2 linked regions of the Youhaiella tibetensis genome follow. Each later gene encodes a partner of the first gene's protein in a complex. Links are inferred from orthologs where the notes say so. Each region holds a gene or a part of one and is shown on either strand. Other genes may lie near its edges.

What was found.
Region 2: the proteins of xseA (region 1) and FNA67_RS05545 are in contact, whole or in part, in a cryo-EM structure (PDB 8TXR), measured with the Escherichia coli proteins. The link is inferred for Youhaiella tibetensis from one-to-one orthologs.

The regions. Positions count from the first base shown.
Region 1 is NZ_CP041690.1:991,487-1,008,466, forward strand. Bases 919-3,819 are described here. They hold xseA (exodeoxyribonuclease VII large subunit), read left to right. Parts: upstream 919-1,599; coding sequence 1,600-3,039; downstream 3,040-3,819. Other genes in these bases: purD (phosphoribosylamine--glycine ligase), read right to left, coding at 919-1,461; FNA67_RS04825 (DUF2093 domain-containing protein), read left to right, coding at 3,112-3,333; FNA67_RS04830 (hypothetical protein), read left to right, coding at 3,342-3,819. Also shown: FNA67_RS04810 (patatin-like phospholipase family protein), read right to left, coding at 1-59; more of purD, read right to left, coding at 187-918; more of FNA67_RS04830, read left to right, coding at 3,820-4,481; FNA67_RS04835 (hypothetical protein), read left to right, coding at 4,519-5,646; FNA67_RS04840 (DUF4170 domain-containing protein), read right to left, coding at 5,662-5,898; FNA67_RS04845 (3'(2'),5'-bisphosphate nucleotidase CysQ), read right to left, coding at 5,895-6,743; FNA67_RS04850 (AraC family transcriptional regulator), read left to right, coding at 6,999-7,940; FNA67_RS04855 (thioredoxin family protein), read left to right, coding at 8,024-8,407; FNA67_RS04860 (cytochrome c biogenesis CcdA family protein), read left to right, coding at 8,411-9,124; FNA67_RS04865 (SixA phosphatase family protein), read right to left, coding at 9,130-9,660; FNA67_RS04870 (bifunctional sugar phosphate isomerase/epimerase/4-hydroxyphenylpyruvate dioxygenase family protein), read right to left, coding at 9,717-11,609; FNA67_RS04875 (TetR family transcriptional regulator), read right to left, coding at 11,751-12,440; FNA67_RS04880 (shikimate dehydrogenase), read left to right, coding at 12,601-13,509; FNA67_RS04885 (GntR family transcriptional regulator), read right to left, coding at 13,506-14,189; FNA67_RS04890 (sialic acid TRAP transporter substrate-binding protein SiaP), read left to right, coding at 14,445-15,431; FNA67_RS04895 (TRAP transporter small permease), read left to right, coding at 15,524-16,039; FNA67_RS04900 (TRAP transporter large permease), read left to right, coding at 16,036-16,980. UniProt on the Escherichia coli protein: Bidirectionally degrades single-stranded DNA into large acid-insoluble oligonucleotides, which are then degraded further into small acid-soluble oligonucleotides.
Region 2 is NZ_CP041690.1:1,129,685-1,135,100, reverse strand. Bases 2,744-5,416 are described here. They hold FNA67_RS05545 (exodeoxyribonuclease VII small subunit), read left to right. Parts: upstream 2,744-3,790; coding sequence 3,791-4,042; downstream 4,043-5,416. Other genes in these bases: aroC (chorismate synthase), read right to left, coding at 4,784-5,416; FNA67_RS05540 (TlyA family RNA methyltransferase), read left to right, coding at 4,039-4,776; FNA67_RS05550 (histone deacetylase family protein), read left to right, coding at 2,838-3,770; FNA67_RS05555 (L-threonylcarbamoyladenylate synthase), read right to left, coding at 2,744-2,768. Outside these bases: FNA67_RS05570 (DUF1499 domain-containing protein), read left to right, coding at 1-167; FNA67_RS05565 (MBL fold metallo-hydrolase), read right to left, coding at 168-1,082; FNA67_RS05560 (biotin transporter BioY), read left to right, coding at 1,148-1,765; more of FNA67_RS05555, read right to left, coding at 1,824-2,743. UniProt on the Escherichia coli protein: Bidirectionally degrades single-stranded DNA into large acid-insoluble oligonucleotides, which are then degraded further into small acid-soluble oligonucleotides.

The sequences.
Region 1 (16,980 bases):
CCGCGGGCGGAACCGCCGCCGAGAGCCACGCCGATACGAGGTCCTGCCGAGCCAGACACTTTCGCACTGGGCTCCTTGCCCGTGCGCCGTAGGGCTGCGGCCAGCTTGCGCCCCCGCTCCACGAGCGGGAGGGGCGGCCGATCCTGGGCGCCCGGAAAGGGTAGGCCTTCAAGGTTGACGATTGGTTCAGGCGCGAGTCCGGGCGATTGCGCGCCATCCGATGTCGCGCCTCGCAAAGCCGTCCGGCCAATCAATTGCATCAACCGCTCGGTAAGCACGGTCCTGCGCCTCCTCGACGGAGGAACCTAGCGCCGTGACATTGAGCACACGTCCCCCATTGGAGAGTAAACGCTCGCCATCCCGGCGAGTTCCTGCATGGAACACCCGAATGTCGGCGGAGTCGAGGCTCTCCGCCCCCCGTATTTCGGTGCCCTTCTGGTAACTTCCGGGGTAGCCCCGGCTCGCCAGAACGACGGTGAGGGCGGTGCGCGGATCCCACTCGGCGGTATGCCCGGCGAGCTGGCCGGTGGCGGTGGCGAGGAGCAGGTCGAGAAGATCGGACTTGAGGCGCATCATCAGCACCTGCGTCTCGGGATCGCCGAAACGGGCATTGTATTCGATGAGCTTGGGGCCGGCCCTGGTGAGCATGAGCCCGGCAAAGAGCACGCCCTGGTAAGGGGTGCCGCGCGCGGCCATGCCGGAAATGGTCGGAGCGATGATTTCGGTGAGCGTGCGCTCCATGAGCTCGGGCGTCATGACCGGGGCGGGCGAATAGGCGCCCATGCCGCCGGTATTGGGGCCCTTGTCACCATCGAAGGCGCGCTTGTGATCCTGAGCCGTGGCAAGCGGAAGGGAGTTGACGCCATCGCAGAGGACGAAGACCGAGACTTCCTCGCCTTCGAGGAATTCCTCGATCACTACTTCGGCGCCGGATGCACCGAAGGCGCCGGCAAAGCAGTCGCGGATGGCGGCCTCTGCTTCCTCGAGCGTCATGGCGACGGTGACGCCCTTTCCCAGCGCCAGGCCATCGGCCTTGATGACGATGGGGGCGCCCTGATCGCGGACATAGGCGAGGGCCGGGGCTTCGGCGTCGAATTTCGCATAGGCGGCGGTGGGGATGTCCATCTCGTCGCAGAGCGCCTTGGTGAAGCTCTTCGAGCCTTCGAGCTGGGCCGCCTCCCTGGAGGGGCCGAAGCAGGGGATGCCGATGGCGCGGACGTCGTCGCCTAGCCCCGCCACAACCTGGGCGTCGGGGCCGATGACGACGAAGTCGATCTTCTGAGACGTTACAAACGCAAGGACGGCGGCGTGGTCGTTGGGATCGAGTGCGACGTTCTCGGCAAGTTTCGCGGTGCCAGCATTGCCGGGCGCGACGAAAAGTTTGGTGAGCCTGGGGGACTTGGCCAAGGCCCAGGCCAGGGCATGCTCGCGCCCGCCGGAACCGATGAGAAGTACGCGCATATGGGGCTCCCCGATTTTGGCCAGCCTCCCGGCGGGAAGTGCCGAAGGGGCTGGGGCTCGATCTGGGCCGCCCGATAACATGCCCGGTCCGCCTTCGCCACCCTTGACGGACTCGGCGTCATCGCGCACCTCTCGGGGATGCCCGAACAACTCACCAACGCCGCCGAATACACCGTCTCCGAGATTGCCCAGGCCGTCCGCCGCACCGTCGAGGAAAACTTCGACTATGTACGGGTGCGTGGCGAGATCTCGGGCTATCGCGGCCAGCATTCTTCGGGCCATGCCTATTTCACGCTCAAGGATGCCGACGCCTCGATCGACGCGGTGGTCTGGCGCGGCAGTTTCGCCCGCCTGGCCTTCAAGCCCGAAGAGGGGCTGGAGATCATCGCCTCGGGGCGCCTGACCACCTTCCCGCGTTCGTCCAAGTACCAGATCGTCATCGAGAACATCGAGCCCGCCGGCGCCGGGGCGCTGATGGCGCTGGTCGAGGAGCGGCGCAAGAAGCTGGCGGCCGAAGGCCTTTTCGCCAAGGAACGCAAGCGCCCGCTCCCCTACCTGCCGCGCGTCATCGGCGTGGTGACCTCCCCCACGGGCGCGGTGATCCGCGATATCCTCCATCGCCTCGAAGACCGGTTCCCCACCCACGTCGTGGTCTGGCCGGTGCGCGTGCAGGGCGATACCTGCGCGCCAGAGGTTGCGGCGGCCATCGCCGGGTTCAACGCCCTGCCAGAGGACGGACCTATCGCGCGCCCGGACCTGCTGATCGTGGCCCGTGGCGGTGGTTCGATCGAAGACCTCTGGGGTTTCAACGAAGAGATGGTGGTACGCGCCGTCGCTGCGAGCCGCATCCCCATCATCTCGGCGGTGGGCCACGAGACGGACACCACGCTCATCGACTATGCCGCCGACATGCGCGCGCCGACCCCTACCGCGGCGGCCGAGGCGGCGGTGCCGGTGCGCTCCGAGCTCATCGCCTATGTCGATGACCAGGGCGCGCGCCAGCGCATGGCGGCGCGGCGCATTCTCTCGAATTATCGCGACCGGTTGCGCGCCGCCGCTGCCGGCCTGCCGCGACCGGCCGACCTCATCGCCACCGCCCAGCAGCGGCTCGACCACGCCTCATCGAACCTCCTGGCCGCGCTGCGGCACGCCAAGCAGATCAAGGAAATCCAGCTCGCGCGGGTGACTTCGCGCCTCTCGCTCTCGACGCTCGAGGCAACCGTGCATCGTGCGCGCCTGCGCTTCGATCCGGTGGCGGCGCGTGCGGAGCCCGCTTTCAGGCGCATGGTCTCGGACCGGCGCCTGCGCGTCGACAATCTGGGCAAGCTGCTGCTCACCCTCGGCTACAAGTCGGTGCTGGCGCGCGGCTATGCCATCGTCAAGGATGCCGAAGGAGAGCTGGTGCGCGGCAAGCAGTTCCTGGCGGAAGGGGATGCGCTGCGCATCGAGTTCGCCGATGGCGAGGTGCCTGCCGTGGTGGGCGAAGGCGGCAACCCGCCCCGGCCTTTACCTTCCGTTAAGCCAAAGAAGCCGCGGTCCTCGCAAGAGCGTGATGATGAACAGCCCGACCTCTTTTGACTGCCACATTTCCCCTCTATATGAGGAGGACTACAGTCAGCATTTGGCCGGACGCGCGGGGGCGAGGACGCCATGAATATCTTCGACAAGGGGTTCACCCCTTCGGAAGCACAGATCCGCTACATGGATGGCGATTTCGTCGTCCTCAAGCCCGGCAGCTTCGTGCGCTGCGCCATTACCGGCAAAGCCATCCCGATCGATGAACTGAGCTATTGGAGCGTGGACCGGCAGGAGCCCTATGCCGATGCCACGGCCGCCTACCAAGCCTACCAGCGTTTCGGCCTGAACGGCTGAGCGCCGCGGTGACGGAAGGGTCCGGCCCGCGCCGCCTGCTTTTCGTTTCCACCAGCGCCGGGGAAGATTCGGTTGCCGCCGAGATCATCCGCCGGCTGCCGCCCGGCTTCATCGTCGAGGCCTATCCGGCGATCGGCGAGGGCACGGCCTATCACGGGCTCTGCGCCATAGTAGGCCCGCGCGCGCTGCCGCCACGCTGGCGCCGCGCCCGCTTTTCGGTTCCCCATGATTTCGGCCTGGGCAATGCCCGCGCCTTCTGGCCGGGCGTGCAGTTCCTGCGCCGCGTGCGCAAGAGCTACGACCGCGTGATCGTGGTCGGCGACATCGCCGCGCTGGCCGGGTGCTGGGCGGCGGGTATTGGCGACGTCGTGTTCCTCGACCTGCACCGGACCGGCCACGGACGGCCCTATACGGCCCTGGAGCGGCAATTGATCGGGCGCACCGCCGCGCTCGTCTTCTGCCGTCACGAGGACCTGGCCGCCGCGCTGCGCGCCGATGGCCGCGATGCCCGCTCGGTCGGCAACGTGCTCATGGATTGCGTGCCCCATGGCGACTACGACGCGATGAGCCGGCGAACCCGGCCGACCGCGGTGACGCTCCTGCCGGGCAGCCGGGCGGGCAACAGCGAGAGCTTTGCGCTCCAGATCAACGCCCTGCGGGCACTGCCTCCCGAGGACCGCCCCGACATTTTCCTCGCCGTCGCCGGCTCGGTTTCGATCGACGACCTGGCGCGCGCCGCCAGGCTCCACCGCTCCGGTCTGCTGACCGGCCAGTCCGCCGACCTCTCGACCCTGCGCGACGAGCAACTGACCGTGCACATGGCCCATGGCTCGGCGCTGGGCAACCTGATCGAGGCATCCGACATCGTGCTATCGCAGGCCGATACGGCCACGGTCCAGGCGGTCGGGCTGGGCCGGCCGGTGATCAGTTTCCGCACCTTCCGCGACCGCGGGGCGCGCTATCGCGATGAGCAGGGGCTCTATGGCATCGCGCGCATCGTGACCCTGCCGGATGTGCAGAGCGTTTCCCAGGCGCTGCGCGTGCTGCTGGTCAATGCCGACGAGCGTGCCCGCATCGGCGCGCTCGGCGCCGAACGGGTCGGGGGCGCCGGCGCTATCCAGGATGTGGTCGACGCCATTGTCGGCTGAGCTTGCCAAGCCGGTCGCGGGCGGCCTAAGTGCGCCCATGAGCGCACGCTTTCTCTTTATCGCCAATGGCAATGGCGAGGATTCCATCGCTGCCGAGATCATCTCGCGCCTGCCCGAGGGCGTGAGCGCGGATGCCTACCCGGTGGTGGGAGCGGGCGGCGCCTATGAGGGGATCGCGCCCATCGTTGGGCCGCGCTTTGAAATCCCCAGCCAGGGGTGGCGTCACACCAAGGGCTCAGTAGCGCGCGATGTGCGGGGCGGGATGCTCTCGAGCATCGGGCCGGCGCTTTCCTTCCTGCGTTCGGCGCGAGGGCGCTACGACAAGGTCGTGGTGGTCGGCGACAATGTCGGCCCGATCCTCTGCCTGCTTGCGGGGCTGAAGATCGACATCTATCTCGACGTCTTCAAATCCGGCTTCGCCCATACCTATTCGGCGCCCGAGCGCTGGCTGATCCGGCGGACGACGAGGACGGTCTTCACCCGCGATGCCATGCTGGCCGAAACGCTGGCCAGGGCGGGCATCGATGCCCGCGCCGCCGGCAACGTCATGCTCGATACCACCACCTACGGCCAGTACGACGCCGCCGCCAGGCGCCGGCGACCGCTCGCCGTGACGCTCCTGCCCGGCAGCCGGGCGACGACTGGTGAGAGCCTGGCGCTGCAGGTGGAAGCCTTGAGGCTCCTGCCCGAGGCGGAACGGCCGGATGCTTTCGTGGCGGTTGCCGGCGGGATTGCCCCGGACGAGCTGGCAACGGCGACCGGCCTGCGCTGGGAACGGCCCAATTCCGGCGAAGCGGCCGACCTGGGGCGGCTCGTGGGCGAAGACCTGTTGCTCAACCTGGCGACCGGGGTTACGGGCAACCTCATCGAGGCGGCAGACGTCGTGCTCTCGCAAGCCGGCACGGCCACCCAGCAGGCGCTGGGCCTGGGACGGCCGGTGATTACCTTCGATCGTGCCGACAACCGGCGCAAGCGCATGGCCGACGAACAGGCGCTGATGGGCGAGGCGCGACGGCTCGTGCCCCAGGATGCCCATGCGCTGGCGCAGGCCACCGCGCGCCTCCTCGCCGATCGCGACGAGCGGGCGCGACTGGGCGAAATCGGCGCCGAGCGGCTCGGCCCCTTCGGGGCGGCCGCAAGGATCGTCGAGCGGTTGCTGGAATAGCGGCCGGGAAGCCGCTTACGCCTTGGTGGCTTCCGGATCGAGCAGGCGATGCAGATGCACGATGAAGTAGCGCATCTCGGCATTGTCCACGGTCTGCTGCGCCTTCTGCTTCCACACGTCGTAGGCCGCCGCGTAGTTGGGGTAGACCCCGACGATATCGACGGCCTTGAGGTCCTTGAAGGTGACCGAATCGATATCGGACAACTCGCCCCCGATGACGAGGTGCAGGAGTTGCTTGTTCTCTTCGCTCATGGTGTCCGTCTCTCCAGATCGGCGGTGATTTCGGTTTCGGCCGGGCAACCGTAGACCCGGCGCAGGGCTTGATGCACGACCGCTTTTAGCGATTCGTCGCTGAGCGCGGCAAGCGCGCCGTGGCGCACATCGGCGGTGTTGAAGAGCGGCTTGCCCGAGCACACATCCTCAAAGCCGATGCCGGCTTCGGCCAGGATGACGGCCGCCCCTGCAATGTCCCAGTCCTGCGAGCCGCGGCGTGCCACCACGGCGTCGAGCTTGCCTGTCGCCACCTGCACGAGCCGGTAGGCGAGGGAGGGGAAATAGGGCCCGCGCGTATAGTGCAGCCCGGCTTCCTGCAGTTCCTGGTGCACGGCTCCTGGCGCCGGAATGACCGCCGAGCGCCCCGGCTGCACGAGGCGCACGATGGGCTTGCCGTTGAGCCGCGCGCCGCCGCCGATCGAGGCGTCGTAGAGCTCGTCGCGCGCCGGCGCATAGACGACCCCGGCAATGGCGACCCCGTCCTCGACCACCGCCACGCTCACCGTCCAGCTGTCGTCGCCGCGAATGAACCCACGCGTGCCGTCGATGGGATCGACCACGAAGACGCGGCGGTTATTGAGCCGGGCCAGATCATCCACGCTCTCTTCGCTCAGCCAGCCATAGCCGGGACGCGCCGCGAGCAGGGAGGCGTGCAGGAACTTGTCCAGCACGATGTCGGCCTCGCTCACCGGCGAGGCGTTTTCCTTGGTCCAGGTCTTGAGATTTCGCCGAAAGTAGCCCGAGGCGATGATGCCCGCCCCGACAGCGGTCGAGCGCAAGAGTTCGAGATCCTGCTCGGGGCTGGTGGCTTGCGCTTCTGGCATACGACCTTCGTAAGGCTTTTCTGCCGCCCTTCTAGGCTTGCGGCGTGTAATGAGCAAGGCCGCCATCGCACATGGCGGCCCTGCGATTGCCGCCGGACATGCCCGAAGCGCCAAGTATTGACGGTAAGGTGAACTACGCGCTACAAAATCCTGACCGATGTTGTGGGCGGGACAACTATGGTCGTGCAGTCTCCTGTTATGTTTTCGACGCAAAATCTTAGTAAAAGCGATCAATTCGACGCTTACCGAGAGTTTATGGCGCCGGTGATCGACGTCGCCGCGGTCGGCGACCCGGAGATTTCCTTTCAAACCCAGCATACGGTCTGGAACATGGGCGCCACGGTGCTCACCCGCGCCGTACTGCCGCCGATGCCACGCCGGTTCAGCCATCTGCGCAAGGATCCGCTGGACCACTGGTGCCTGGTGCTTTGCGAGACCGGCGAGCCGCAGGCGCGGGGCGAGGGCGACCCGGTGCGGCTGACCGGCCGGCAGATGGGCATCCGTTCGCTCGGCCGGCCGTTCGAGACCACCGTAACCGACCGGACCGTGCTCTCCCTCTATGTTCCGCGCGACCTCTTCCCCTCGGCGGCGGGCGTGCTCGATGCGGCCGATGGCCAGATGCTGGGGGGCGTGCTCACCGATTTGCTGGCCGATTATCTTGCCGCTCTCGAGCGGCGCCTGCCGCTGATCGGCATCGAGGAGACGGCCCGCATCGCCGAAGCCACCGGCAACATCATCGCCGCCTGTCTCGCCCCCACCGCCGATCGGCTCGACGCCGCGCGCCCGGCGGCCAACTGGACGCTGGTCGAGCGGGCGCGCCGCGCCATCCAGCAGAACCTGGCCACCCCCGAGTTCACCCCCGAAGAACTCTGCCGCAAGATCGGCACCTCGCGCTCCAAGCTCTACCGGCTGTTCGAACCTTTCGGCGGGGTGGCTCACTACATGCAGCGCCAGCGCCTGCGCGAAGCCCGCTCGATGCTCAGCCGCTCCGACGAGGCCCTGTCGGTCAGCAGGATCGGGGAAATGGTGGGCTTTGCCGACCTTTCCAGCTTCAGCCGGGCCTTCAGGCGCGAATTCGGTGCGAGCCCGAGCGATATGCGCGGGATCCCGGTGATGTCGGCCACGCCGCTCGAGCCCCGCCCATCCATTGCCGATTCCGGCCTGCTCGGCAGCGCGTTGCGTTCGCTGCACGGCTGAGCGTTTCCGCTCACAAGTGCGAGATCGGTTGATCTGACACGCCGTTCCACTCGTATCTTCCTCAACGAAACAGGGAGAGTGAGATGAAACGAGCTTTTGCGTTGCTGGCGATGCTGACCGTGCTGATCGGGGCCGGCCCGGCCGCCGCCTTCGAGATTCGCCCCTTCGACCAGGCCACCGTTGCCAAGCTGGTGGCGACCGGCAAGCCGGTGGTGGTGCACGTCTACGCGCCGTGGTGCCTGCAATGCCGGGCCCAGGAGGCGATCCTCAATCGCCTCTCGGCCACCGGCCAATATGACGATATCGCCTTCTTCAGGGTCGACTACGACCACCAGAAGGACGTGGTGGCCCAGTTCAACGTGCCGCGTTCCACGCTCATCGCCTATCGCGGCGACAAGGAAGTGACGCGCCAGTCCTGGGGCACGAGCCAGGCCTGGGTGACCAACATCCTCGACGCCGTGCACTGAGCGATGATCGGCCTGGTACTGGCGTTTCTCGCGGGCATCCTGACCATTCTGAACCCCTGCGTGCTGCCGCTCGTGCCGATCGTCGTGGTCGGAGCGGCTTCGCGCGACGTGCGCGCCCCCTTCGCGCTGGCGCTGGGCCTGGCGCTCACGTTCGGCGTGGTGGGCGGGTTCGTGGCGGCGGCGGGCGTTGAACTCGGGGACGATCCGGTGCTGCGGACCATCTCTGCACTGGCGCTGATCGGGGTGGGCGCGGCGATGGTTTCGCCCTGGGTCGCCCAATTCTCCGAACGCGCCCTGGCGCCCGTCGCCACGGCTGGTGGCCGGTGGTCCAATGCGCTGCCCGGCAACACGCTGCTCTCCCATGCTGCGCTCGGAGCGCTGCTGGCGGTCGTCTGGGGGCCGTGCATCGGTCCCACCATCGGCGCGGCGCTGCTGCTGGCGGCCCAGCCGGGATCGCTTCCGCTCGCCATGCTGACCATGTCCGTCTTCGCCTTCGGAGCGGCCACCTCCCTCCTCGTCGTCGGCTTCGGCATGTCCAAGTTGACCCGCGAAACGCGCCTGGCGACGCGGCAGGCCGCGCATGTGGCCCGCCTCGCCTTCGGTGTCCTCACGATCCTTGTGGGCCTTGCCGTATTGACGGGCGTGGACCGGCAGATCGAAGCGGCCCTGGTGGCGGCGATGCCCGATTGGCTGGTGCTGTTCGCGACCCAGCTCTAGGGGGCTCAGTCGTCGACGGAGGCCCCCAGAAGCTTGGGCGTGACGAACCGCTCGAGCCTGCCCGATGCCGGCAGGATGTCGGGCCAGGCCTCCTGCTCGAAGTCGATGACGGCGAGGGCAGCCGTTGGGAAATGCGCGTCGAGCGCCGTCCGGTCCTCGATGCCGCCCGAGCCTACGAGCCGGATCGCCAGTTCCTGCAATCCCGGCTGGTGCCCGACCAGCATGAGGGACGGCACGGAAGGCGGGGTCTCGCCGATCACCTTGAGCAGCAGCCCGAAGGGCGCCAGGTAGAGCCGGCTGTCCTCGCGCATAGCGGGGAGATGGTCGCCCATGGCTTCGCTGGCGCGCTCCCAGGTTTCGCGCGTGCGCCGGGCCGGCGAGACCAGCACGAGCCCCGGCACCAGGCCGGCCTCGGCCATGAACCGCCCCATCTGCGGCGCCGCCTTGCGCCCGCGTTCAGAGAGCGGGCGGTCGCGGTCGTCCACATCCCTGGGCCAGTCGGACTTGGCGTGACGGAACAGCATGAGCCTGAGCATTTGCGACCCTTCTCGCGTTGGCACAGGCTCTATCAACCACGCAGCGGCCCTCGCCGCTAGCGGCTGGGTATGTTTGCCGGTCGCAGCGCCCGCTTCTGGGCCGCGATGCGGAAGGGCGCGTTGGGAGCGCCATACCCGCCATAGCCGCCCGAGCGCTGTAGGATTTCAAAGAAGAAACCCTCACCCATGTTGCGGCTGTAGAACTGGAAGAACTCCCCGCCGCCCGCGTCGCGGTCATAAAGAATGTTGTGCGCGCGCAGTCTGGCGACGAACGCTTCGTCGAGCCCGAAACGGGCTGCGACATCGTCGTAGTAGTTGGGCGAGATCTCGAGCACCGGAAAGCCGCGCCCGGCCATGGCCGACGCGGTGGCGAAGATATCATCGCTCGCCAGCGCCAGGTGCTGCACGCTCGACCCGAAGGTGTTGGCGATGAAATGCCCCGCCAGGGTGCGGCTGTTCTCGGCGCCGTTGAGCGTGAGCCGCAAGGTGCCGCCCGCGTTCTCGATGACCTGGCTGCGCACGAGCCCGGCCGGATCGAGGACATCGACCATCGGGCTCTTCTCCACCGCGAAGATCGAGCGGTAGAAGAGCAGCCAGGTCAGCATCTCTTCGTAGGCCATGGTCTGGGCGATATGATCGAAGCGGTCGAGGCCGCAACCGTCCGCCGGCTCGGAGGGAACGGGATCGAACTCGATATCCCAGACGCGTGCCAGATCGCTCGTGCGATCGAGGAAGTAGATGACCCCGCCACCGACGCCGCGAATGGCGGGAATGGATAGCTCGCCGTCACCCACCGGCTGCTCGAATATCTGCGCGCCAAGCGCCCTGGCGCGCGCCACTGCCGCTGCCGCATCGGCTACGCGCAGGCCGATTGCATAGGCCGAGGTGCCGTGGGTTATGTAGGTCGAGTGTGCCAGACCCTCGCGCTCGGTATTGATGACGAGGTTTATCTCGCCCTGCGTGTAGCGCGTCACCGCCTTGGTGCGGTGCTGACCGGCCCGGCGAAAGCCCATCTGGGTAAAAAGCGCGGCGAGCGCCTCGGCTTCCGCTTCGTCGGCGGTGAACTCGACGAACGCGATGCCCTCCACCTCCTGGCGCGCGGGCATCGGGGGTGCGGTGAGCTTGATGTCCGGCTCCAGCTTGGCGACCTGGTCCATGAGATAGACCAGCGAGCGGTGGCCATCGACCGAAATGGTGCGCGGCGAGCCGCCGCGAAACTGATCGTTGAAGATCTCGAGGGAGAGGGGACCGGCATAGCCGGTCGCGGCGACGGCGCGCATGAAATCGACCACCGGCAGGTCGCCTTCGCCCGGCATGTTGCGGAAATGGCGGCTCCAGTAGAGCAAGTCCATGTCGATGAGCGGAGCGTCGGCAAGCTGGACGATGAAGATCCTGTCGCCCGGAATGGCGCGGATGCTGTCCGGATCGATGCGGCGCGAAAGCGTGTGGAAGCTATCCAGGATCACCCCGATATTGGGATGGTCAGCCCGCCGCACGATCTCCCAGGCGTCACGATGATCGTTGACGTGGCGTCCCCAGGCCAGCGCCTCGTAACCGACGCGAATGCCGTGGGCCTCGGCGAGCCGCCCCAGTTCGTGCAGGTCCCCCGCCGCTCGGTCGATGCCGCCCAGCGCCTGGGGCGACACGTTCGAGCAGACCAGCATCAGGTCAGTGCCCAACTCGCCCATCAGCTCGAACTTGCGACGCGCCCGCTCGAAGGCCTGGCTGCGCTGCGGCTCGGGGAGGCCTTCGAAGTCGCGGAACGGCTGGAAGAGCGTGATCTCCAGGCCATAGTCCTTGACCATCGCCCCCACCTCGCGCGGCGAGCCGCCGAAGGTCAGGAAGTCGTTCTCGAAAATCTCGACGCCATCGAACCCCGCCGCCGCAATGGCCTGGAGCTTTTCGGCAAGGTCGCCGCTGATGGACACTGTCGCGATCGAAGTCTTCATCGCTCCCTCCCTCTGCCGAATTGGACGGACTAGTTAGTACATTGATAGGGCGTTCCGCGGCTTCCGGTCAAGGGAAGGCGCCGAAGGGCGCGCTGGAGAGAGGCGGAAGGGGCGGGCCTCGAGCCGGCGAGGTCCGCCGCGTCAGTCGGCGGACAGGTGCTCGGGCCTGACCACGTAGCGCAGGACCATGTCCACCGAATTGGCGCGCAGCGAATCCTGAGCCTGCGGCGTGCCGATATCGCGCCCGAAGATCTTGGAGAAGGTGGCCCGGTTCGAGACGTTGAAGAAGCATAGGGCACTAATCTGCCAGTGCAGCTCGATCGGATCGAGGCTCTCGCGGAAAAGCCCTGCCTCTACCCCGCGCGCATAGAGCGATTCGATGGTGCCGATGGCCGTCACATTGAGGTCGCGGATGACTTCGGACTTTTCCAGATACTGGGCGTGATGGATGTTCTCGATCATCACCATGCGGATGAAATCCTCATGCTTGTGGTGGTGATCGAAGGTGAATTCGACGATGCGCCGCAAGGCCGCGATGGGGTCGAGTCCGCCGATGTCGAGCTTGCTCTCACCCTCGCGTACCAGGCGATAGGCGTTCTCCAGCGCACTGAGGTAGAGGCCTTCCTTGTCGCCGAAATAGTAGTAGATCATGCGCTTGCTCGAACGGGTGCGCGCCGCGATTTCGTCGATGCGGGCGCCGGCCAGTCCGTTGAGCGCAAACTCCTCCGAAGCGATCTCGATGATGTTCTGCCGGGTGCCTTCCGGGTCCTGGGAGCGCACGCCGGCGCGTTCCACCTGTTCCGCGGACTTCTTCACCTTCGCTACCGGCATTGAAATGCTCCTGCACACTCCCACGAGGGGAGATTGACTAAACTAACCAGTTCGTACACTTTGGCGCACGCTTGGCGCCATTATCGGTGGCGCGGGCGGAATGACAAGAACTATGCCACGCAAGATCCAGTCCTGCCTGGTGAAACGGGAACCCAGACCGGTGACGGATACGTTCGAAGCTGCGGTGGCGCGCCTGCGCGAGACGATATCGCGGCGCTGCGCCAGTAACGCCCGCACGGTGCTGATCGGCCTGATCGGCCGCGGCATCCAGTCCTCGCGCACCCCGGCGATGCACGAGCGCGAGGGGGGCCGGATCGGCCTCAACTATGTGTATCTGCTGATCGACTTCGACGCGCTGGGGCTGGCCGATGCGGACCTGCCGCGCCTGCTCGACGCCGTCCAGTCGCTCGGATTTGCCGGCCTCAACGTCACGCACCCCTTCAAGCAGGCAGTGCTGAACCTGCTCGATCGCCTCTCGCCCGAGGCCGCAGCGATCGGGGCGGTCAACACCGTGGTCTTCGAGAACGGGCGCCGGGTCGGGCACAACACCGATTGCTGGGGATTCGCCGAGAGCTTCAGAGAGGGCTTGGCCGGGGCGCCGCTCGGGGAAGTGGTGCAGTTCGGAGCCGGAGGCGCCGGCGCCGCCGTTGCCCACGCGCTCCTCGAGTGCGGCGTCAACGGCCTGACGATCTGCGACAAGGACAGCGCCCGCGCCGGCGAGCTTGCGGGCCGACTGTCGGAGCGCTTTTCGCGCGAGGTCATTGGGGTCGAGGACGCCAGCCTGGCGCTGGGGCGGGCCGATGGCCTGGTCAATGCCACGCCCATAGGCATGGCCAAGTATCCGGGCGTACCTTTCCCCGCCTACCTGCTTTCAAGGCAGCACTGGGTCGCCGAGATCATCTACTTTCCCGCCGATACCGAATTGCTCGAACGGGCCCGCGCCCTAGGCTGCCGCACCCTGGCGGGCACCGGCATGGCGGTCTACCAGGCGGTCAAGGCGTTCGAGCTCTTCACCGGCATCGCCCCGGACCGCATGGCGATGGCGGGGCACTTCCAGGCCGCCGCCTAGCCGACCATCTCCGGAATGCTTGCTGCAAGCACATGATCGATGCCTTTGAGCACGTGCTCGCGCAGCATGGCCTGGGCTCCCGCCACGTCGCGCGACAGGGCGAAGTCCAGCAAGGCCTTGTGATCATCCCTCACGCCCGGTCCGCGAAAGCTCTCGGCCAGCATGTGGTAGCGTACGAACCGGTCGAAGACCGATGTGTGCATGCTCATGAGCGAGTGCGAGCCGCAGGCCGAGATCAGGCCTTCGTGGAAGGTGCGGTCGTAGACGATCCACTCGGGCGTGCGGCGGGCATCGCCGGCGAGCAGCTGGCGCTCGGTCGCCGCCAGCTTGTGGTGGGCCCCGACCACCCGCGCCTCCCATTCGAGGTCGCCCGCGGCGAACGAGAGTGCGAGAGCATGGCTTTCCAGCAGCAACCGCAGGTCGCCCAGCTCGGCAAGGTCCGCCGCCGAAACGGGCGCCACCTCGAAGCCGCGCTGCCCCTCGGCCAGAACGAACGACTCGGACGCCAGGCGCGTCAGGATTTCGCGCAACGTGCTGATGCTGACCGCGTAGTGCTGCTTGAGCCGGTCGAGCGTCAGGCGGTCGCCGGGCCGCAGCGCCCCATGGATGATGTCGTTGCGGATCTGCCGGAAGGTGGCGTCGCCCACAGTCTCGGTCGCGAGCGACAGGTTCCCCTCGATACCCAATTTGCGACCCTTTGCATGTCCAACGGATGAATTGCGTTTTATCAGACGAAAAGGAGATTGACAGTCGAAATCGCGTCGGTCACCTTTTCTGCCGAGGCCGCGAACTCGTGAGGGAGCCGCGGTCGGTTGACATGTACGAACCAGTCCGTACATTGTTCGCAACCCAGGGGCGTCAGACCCCGGGCTAAAATGGGAGGGCCCGCTTTGGTGGGCTCAAGGGACCCGCGTGGTCCATGAGGAGGGATAGAAATGAGCTACCAACTTCGACGGCGGGCAGCCGTTTTCGGCGCCGCCGTGCTTCTGGCGGCAGCGGCGCTTCCGGCCTTTGCGCAGGATAAGCCGACACTCAAGCTTTCCGCGGTGTTCTCCGAGCAGGACATCCGCGCCGAGATGACCAAGCGCTTTGCAGAGGACATCAAGGACGATTTCACGCTCGAGCCGTATTTCGGCGGAACCCTGTTCAAGCAGGGCACCGAGCTCGTGGCGCTGCAGCGCGGCAACCTGCAGATGGGCAATATCGCGCCCCAGGATATTTCCAACCAGATTCCGGCCTGGTCGGTGCTGACCTCGGCCTACCTGTTCCGCGACTACGACCACCTCAAGACCTTCTTCAAGAGCGATGTCGGGGCCGAGTTCAAGCAGATGGCCGAGGATCAGCTCGGCGTCCACATTCTTGGCCCGACCTATTTCGGCACGCGCCAGGTGGGGCTGCGCACCGACAAGAAGATCAACACGCCCGCCGACATGGCCGGCATCAAGCTGCGCATGCCGGGTGGCGACGCCTGGCAGTTCCTTGGCACCGCTCTCGGCGCCAACCCGACCCCGATGGCTTACGCCGAGGTCTATACGGGCCTGCAGACCGGCGCCATCGACGGTCAGGACAACCCGCTGCCGAACGTCGAGAACATGAAGTTCTACGAGGTGACCAAGGAGATCGTCTTGACCTCCCACCTCGTCGGCTTCGACCTCTGGACCATCGCCAGTTCGGTGTGGAACGACATGACTCCCGAGCAGCAGGCCAAGCTTCAGGCCGCCGCCGACAAGGAACTGGAATGGAGCGCCCAGCAGCATCTGGCGCGTGAGGCCGAACTGGTGCAGTTCTTCAAGGACAAGGGCCTGGACGTCTACACTCCCGATGTCGCCGCGTTCCGCGCCTTCGCGCAGGACAAGTACCTCAAGTCCGACCTGGCCAAGGATTGGCCGGCCGGGGTCGTGGACAAGATCAACGCCCTCTAGGATCAGGCGAGGGGCCGTGCCCGTCATGGCCCCCTCGCAACCGGTCCGGCTCCGCCAGCGCGGGCCGGCACAAATGAGGGCTGGGGATCGTCATGTCTTCCTTCGTTAGGGGCGTGGGCGGCTGGCTGCGCCGCCGCGCCGAAAATGTCGCCGCCGCGATGCTGGCCGTCATGTTCCTGGCCTTCATCGCCCAGATCGTGATGCGCTACGTGCTCGGACTGCCCACCGGCTGGACCAACGAGCTCACGGTCATCCTCTGGCTCTGGCTGGTGCTGTTCGGCTGCGCCTTCGTCGTCCGGGAGGACGAGGAGATCCGGCTCGATCTCATCTACAGCGCCGCTCCCGCACCGGCGCGCCGGGTGATGAAGATCGTCAGCGCCGTCGCCCTGGTCTCGATGTTCGCCATCTCGCTGCCGGCGGTCATCGACTACGTGGGCTTCATGAAGGTGCAGAAGACGGCCTACCTCAAGATCCGCTTCGACTACCTCTATTCCATCTACGTCGTCTTCGTGCTCGCCATGATCGTGCGCTACCTCTGGCTTGGCTGGCACGCCATCTGGGGTACGGACGAGGCGAAGGCGCCCGCTTCTGGGGAAGACCCGGCATGACCCTGACCAGCCCCTTTCTCCTGGCCATCGTCGCTATCACCGTCCTGGCGCTCATCGGCCAGCCGATCGGTCTCGCCATGCTGGTCGGCTCGATCTTCTACCTGGTGCTGGCCGGCGCCGACCTGGGCACGGTGGCCGAGCAGTTCCTCAACGGCATGTATTCCAATTTCGTCATCCTGGCGGTGCCCCTCTTCATCCTCGCCGCCGAGCTGATGAACAGCGGCAGCCTCACCGAGCGCCTGCTGCGCTTCTGCAATGCCCTGGTTGGCCGCTTTCGCGGCGGGCTGGCGCAGGTCAACGTGCTGCAATCGGTAATCTTTGCGGGCATGTCGGGCTCGGCCATCGCCGATGCCGCAGGCAGCGGCAAGATGATGCAGCACATGATGACCAAGGACGGGCGCTACCCGCCCAGCTTCGCCGCTGCGCTCACGGCTGCCTCCGCCGTCATCGGCCCCATCATCCCGCCCTCCATCCCCATGGTGCTCTACGCGCTGGTCTCGGATGCCTCGATCGGCTTCCTGTTCCTCGGCGGGGTGGTGCCCGGCATCATGATGGGCGCGGCGCAATCAGCCATCATCGCCACCACGGCGCGTCGCCGCAAATTCCCGGTCGAGCCGCCCGTGCCGCTCCGCCAGATTCCGCGCATCACCTGGGATTCCCTGCCGGCGCTCATGATGCCGGTGGTCCTGATGGTGGGCATCTATGGTGGCGTCACCACACCCACCGAGGCGGCCGCCGTCGCCGCCTGCTATGCTCTCGTCATCTCGGTGCTGCTCTATCGCAGCATCAGCCTCCGCTCGCTCTATGCCTCGCTGCTGACGAGCGCGCGCACCACGGCGTCCATCGGCATGCTCATCGCCGGTGCCCTGGTCTTCAACTACGTCGTCACGATCGAAAACATCCCGGACAGCATCCGCGTGCTGCTCACCGACTGGAACCTC
Region 2 (5,416 bases), 140 kb from region 1 along the record:
CCGGCGTGCTGCGCGACAGTGTGCTCGGCGCGCCGTCCGAGCCGGCAGCCCCGCCCCCGCAGGAAACGCGGAACGACACCGATACCGTCGTGCCGGCGGAGCGTCCCAGTGACCTGCGACCGCCGCCGCCCGATCCCTTCGACACAGAGGCGCCGCCGCCCGATTGATCAGGCGGGTGCCAGCTGCGTCCCCAGTAGCGTCCGGCGCATGCGCAACGCACCCTGCCCGGCCAGATACTCGACATGGGCGCGCACCGTCATGGCTGCAGCCATCCGGATTGCCGGGGACTGCTGAGGGTAGATGGACTGCACGACGGCGCCGATGGACTGGGCTCCCGCGCCTACGGCTTCAACTATCTGGGCGTTTCGCAACTCGCGATGCGCCTTGAGCGCGCGCGCATAGCTCTGCCCCTCGATGATGGGACCGCCGTGGGCGGGATGAAACTGTGCGTAGGGACTGGCAATGATCCGCTCGAGGGAAGCGAAATAGTCGCCCATCGAGCCATCGGGAACGGCGACCAGGGTGGAATTCCAGCCCATGACGTGATCGCCGGTGAGCAGCAGCGGCGTGCTGCGGAGGCCGAACGCCAGGTGATTGGCGCAATGGCCCGGCGTCGCGATGACTTCCAGCTCCATGCCGTCAAAGCTGAGAACTTCGCCGTCCTTAAGAACGCGATCCGGGACCAGCCGCCAGTCGCATGACCGCGACAGGGTGTTGATCTCGAACGGATGCAGCGGGCGCGACAGCCTGTGGCGCCCTTCGAACCAGACCGGGGCACCGGTTGCGGCGCGGAGGCGCGGAACGAGGGCGGAGTGATCCTTGTGAGTGTGGGTCAGGACGATCGCCTCGACCGGACGGCCGGCGATGGCGGCGAGAAGCGCTGCCAGATGAGCATCGTCGTCGGGCCCCGGATCGATAATGGCCAGGCGATCGCGGCCGATGAGAAAGGTATTGGTGCCGGTGAACGTATAGGGGCTGGCATTGGGCGCCGTCAGGCGCTCCAACCCGGGAATGACCGCTACAGGCGCCCCGATTTGCGGATCAAAGTCTGTGTTGAACACCAGGGAAGGCACAGAGGTCATTGCGTTGCCGGATTCCACTGACTAGAAATAATCGAACATAGTTTCTTGGGTGGACCTTTATCGCAATGGCGCTAACTCTGACGACCCCGAATACGATCCTGGGCGTGCTCGAGCCGAAGGCCGACACCAACCGTATGGTGGCCAACGCCTTCACCGTCCTCGCGGGCACGATTCTCCTGGCGGTTTCCGCGCGGATCAACATTCCGCTGATCCCGGTTCCCGTCACTTTCCAGACCCTCACCGTGGCAGTGCTGTCGGCAGCATTCGGCTGGCGGATCGGCGTGGCGACCGTCGTTGCCTACATCGCCCAGGGCCTGCTCGGCCTGCCGGTCTTCGCGCGCGGGGGCGGGATCGCCTACCTCATGTCGCCGACCTTCGGGTTTATCGTGGGCATGATCCCGATGGCCTACATTATCGGCCGCGCCGCCGATGCCGGCCTCTCGCGCCGTCCGCTGGCGCTGTTCGGCGTGATGGTCGCGGCGGACGCCGTCTGCTTTGCCCTCGGGTTCGTATGGCTCCTGATGCTGGCCGCCGGCACCACCTGGATCGACCAGAGCAACGTGCTCGGCTCGGCCTTCGCCGTTGCGGTGCAGCCGTTCATCGTTTGGGACATCATCAAGATGGCCTTCGCCGCGATGACCGTGACCGGCGCCTGGGCGCTGCTGGGCAGCCGTAAGGCCTGATCTTTCGGCACCATTGAATTGCAAGGGCCGGCTCATTGAGCCGGCCTTTTTCGTTCGCCTAGGCGCGGGGCGCAGCCGCCCGTTGCAGGCGATCGTTGATCGCTTCGCCCAGCCCCTCTTCCGGGATCGGGGCCACGGCGATCTTGCCGACACCCATCGCGTCGAGGTCATGGAGCATGGCGAAGAGATTGCGCGCCGCCTCGTGCAGGCGCGCGGTGGGCGAGAGATTGAGCAAGGGGCGGTCGGTGGCAGGAGCGGGGCCGAAGGCCAGGTAGGCCTCGTCGGCAAAGGGCGCTTCGGCGTTGAGACGCAAGGTGGCCTGTGGCGCGTAGTGGCTCGGCAACATGCCGGGCGCGGCTATGGCCGCGTCATGCTCGGCGACCTCGATGCGGCGCCCGAGCATCCGCTCGGCCTCGTCGCGAGCCAGGGCGCCGGCGCGCAGTTGCACGACACTGTCACCGACGACCTTGAGGATGGTGGATTCGACGCCCGCCTCGCACGGACCGCCATCGAGCACAGGCACGCGGCCGCCGAAACCGATACGCACCTGGTAGGCGTTGGTCGGCGACAGGCGGCCGGAAGGATTGGCCGAGGGCGCAGCCAGTGGACGACCGGCGGCGCGAATGAGATCGAGCGCCAGGGGATGGTCTGGAATGCGGATGGCGATGGTATCGAGGCCGGCCGTCACGATATCGGAAATCTTGTTGCCGGACTTCTGCGGCAGCACGAGCGTGAGCGGGCCGGGCCAGGCCTTGGCGAGGCGCTTGGCCAGGGGCGAGAACTCGGCAAGGCTCTCGGCCATGTCCAGGTTCGCGCAATGGACGATCAGGGGATTGAAGCGGGGCCGGCCCTTGGTCTCGTAGATCGAGAGCACCGCGTCCGAATTGGTGGCGTCTGCCCCAAGACCATAGACGGTCTCGGTAGGGAAGGCGCAAACCCTGCCCGAGATGAGAATGTCTGCGGCCTCTTGGACGCTCTGCGGATCGATCAGGTGCTTATTCATGCGCGCTGTTTGACAAGGGGGGCGTGCCACGTCAAGAAGACATACCGGCGGCATCGCGACGTACCAAGCATGACCACTCTCCTTATTAGCCAAGCTAACTTTGAAAGTCATGTGACGCCATCGGGGCATCCCGAGCGCGCCGACCGCGTACGTGCGGTGGAACAAGCGCTTTCCCATGACCGCTTCGCGCCGCTCAAGCGCCGCATGGCGCCCTCCGGCGACCTGTCGCTGGTGCAGCTCGCCCATGACCGCGACTATCTGGCGCGGCTGCGCGACGCGCGACCCGCCGAGGGCATCGGCCAGATCGACGAGGATACGTTCATCTCGGCAGGCTCGCTGGATGCTGCCGCGACGGGGCTCGGGGGAGCGCTGGCGGCACTCGATGCGGTGGCGATGGGCGAGGTCGACAACGCCTTCTGCGCCATCCGTCCACCCGGCCACCACGCCGAGATCGTCAACCCGATGGGCTTTTGCCTCATCAATACCATCGCGATCACAGCACGCGAGGCGCAGCGCAAGTATGGCGCGGAGCGCGTGGCGATCGTCGACTTCGATGTCCATCACGGCAACGGCACGCAGGATATCTTCAAGGACGATCCCACGGTCTTCTACGCGTCGAGCCATCAGATGCCGCTCTACCCCGGCACGGGTCGCCCCGACGAGCACGGGGTAGGCAACATCCTCAACGTGCCGCTGCAGGCCGGCACCGATGGCGAGGCGATGCGGATTGCCTATCTCGAGGCGATCCTGCCGGCCATCGATGCCTTCTCGCCGGATTTTCTCTTCGTCTCGGCCGGTTTCGACGCGGATTACCGCGATCCGCTGGCGCAGCTGAACTGGCACCCGCAGGACTATGCATGGGTCACGGGCAAGCTGATGGACATTGCCGAGAGGCGATGCGGCAACCGGCTCGTCTCCCTGCTGGAAGGTGGATATGACCTGCACGGGCTTGCCGAAGGGGTGACAAGCCACGTCACGATGCTACAAGACGGCACGCTCTAACCGCCCACCGGGATTCTGCCATGGCCGAGAACATCAACGAAGACATCAAGGCAATGAGCTTCGAGCGGGCGCTCGAGGAACTGGAGACTATCGTCCAGAAGCTCGAGAGCGGCCGCGCGCCCTTGCAGGAATCGATCGCGATCTATGAGCGCGGCGAAGCGCTCAAGGCCCATTGCGATGGATTGCTCAAGACTGCCGAGGCGCGCATCGAGAAGATTACGCTCTCGCGCGACGGCAAGCCCGCCGGCACCGAGCCTCTCGACGAGAGATGAGCGAGCGGATCCGGCTCGACCTGGCCCTGGAGCAGCGCAAGCTGCTGCCGAGCCGGGCGCGGGCACGCGATGCGATCCTGCGCGGCACGGTCACCGTGAATGGCGTAGTGGCCGGCAAACCGCACCAGATGGTGGCGGCGAGCGACGCCATTGCCCTTGACGACCCTGCATCGCGATATGTGTCACGCGCCGCGCTCAAGCTGCTGGCGGGGCTGGATGCGGGCGCAATCGCGGTCGAAGGAAAGACCTGCCTCGATGTCGGCAGTTCGACGGGCGGGTTTACGCAGGTGCTGCTCGAGCGTGGCGCGGCCCGGGTCTATGCGGTCGATGTCGGGCACGACCAGCTCCATCAGCGCCTGCGCGGATCGAACCGGGTGGTTTCGCTCGAAGGCGTCAACGCGCGCGACCTCGATGCCGGCCAGATTCCCGAACCCATCGACCTCTTGGTTTCCGATGTCAGCTTCGTTTCGGTGACGAAGGTCCTGGCCGCGCCGCTTGCCCTCTGCCGCCCGGGCGCCGAAGCGGTGATCCTCATCAAGCCGCAGTTCGAGGTGGGCCGCGACAATGTCGGCAAGGGCGGGATCGTAACCGATGCCGGCGCGATCGAGAGGGCGATTACGGATGTGATCACGTTCCTGGCCGACGAAGGCTGGGCGCACCGCGTTTCGGTCCCATCCCCCATTTCGGGCGGAGACGGCAATACCGAAACCGTCGCGGTGTTCCTGAAGGCCTAGCGCGCGCTCAGTATCCGACGCCGCCCGGCCGTCCGGTCTGGGCACGATGGCGCAGGAAGTGGTCGGCGAGCGTCACAGCCATCATCGCTTCGCCGATGGGAACGGCGCGGATGCCCACGCACGGATCGTGGCGGCCCTTGGTGATGATGTCGGTATCCTCGTTCGCGGTCGTCACCGTCTGGCGCGGGGTCAGGATCGACGAGGTCGGTTTGACCGCAAAGCGCACCACGACCGGATCGCCGTTCGTGATGCCGCCCAGGATGCCGCCGGCGGAATTGGAGAGGAAATAGGGCGCGTCAGGCCCGGCGCGCATCTGGTCGGCGTTAGCCGTGCCGGTGAGGCTCGCCGCCTCCATGCCCGCGCCGATTTCGACGCCCTTGACGGCATTGATCGACATCATGGCAGAGGCAAGGTCGGCGCTCAGCTTGCCGTAGATCGGCGCGCCCCAGCCGACCGGCACGTTCTCGGCAACCACCTCGATGACCGCGCCGACGGAATCGCCGGACTTGCGCAAACCGTCGAGATATTCCGCCCACATCGCGGCGGCCTTGGCATCGGCACAGAAGAAAGGGTTCTGGTCGACCTGGTCCCAATCGAAATTGGCGTAGTCGATCTTGTGCGGACCGACCTGGACGAGGCT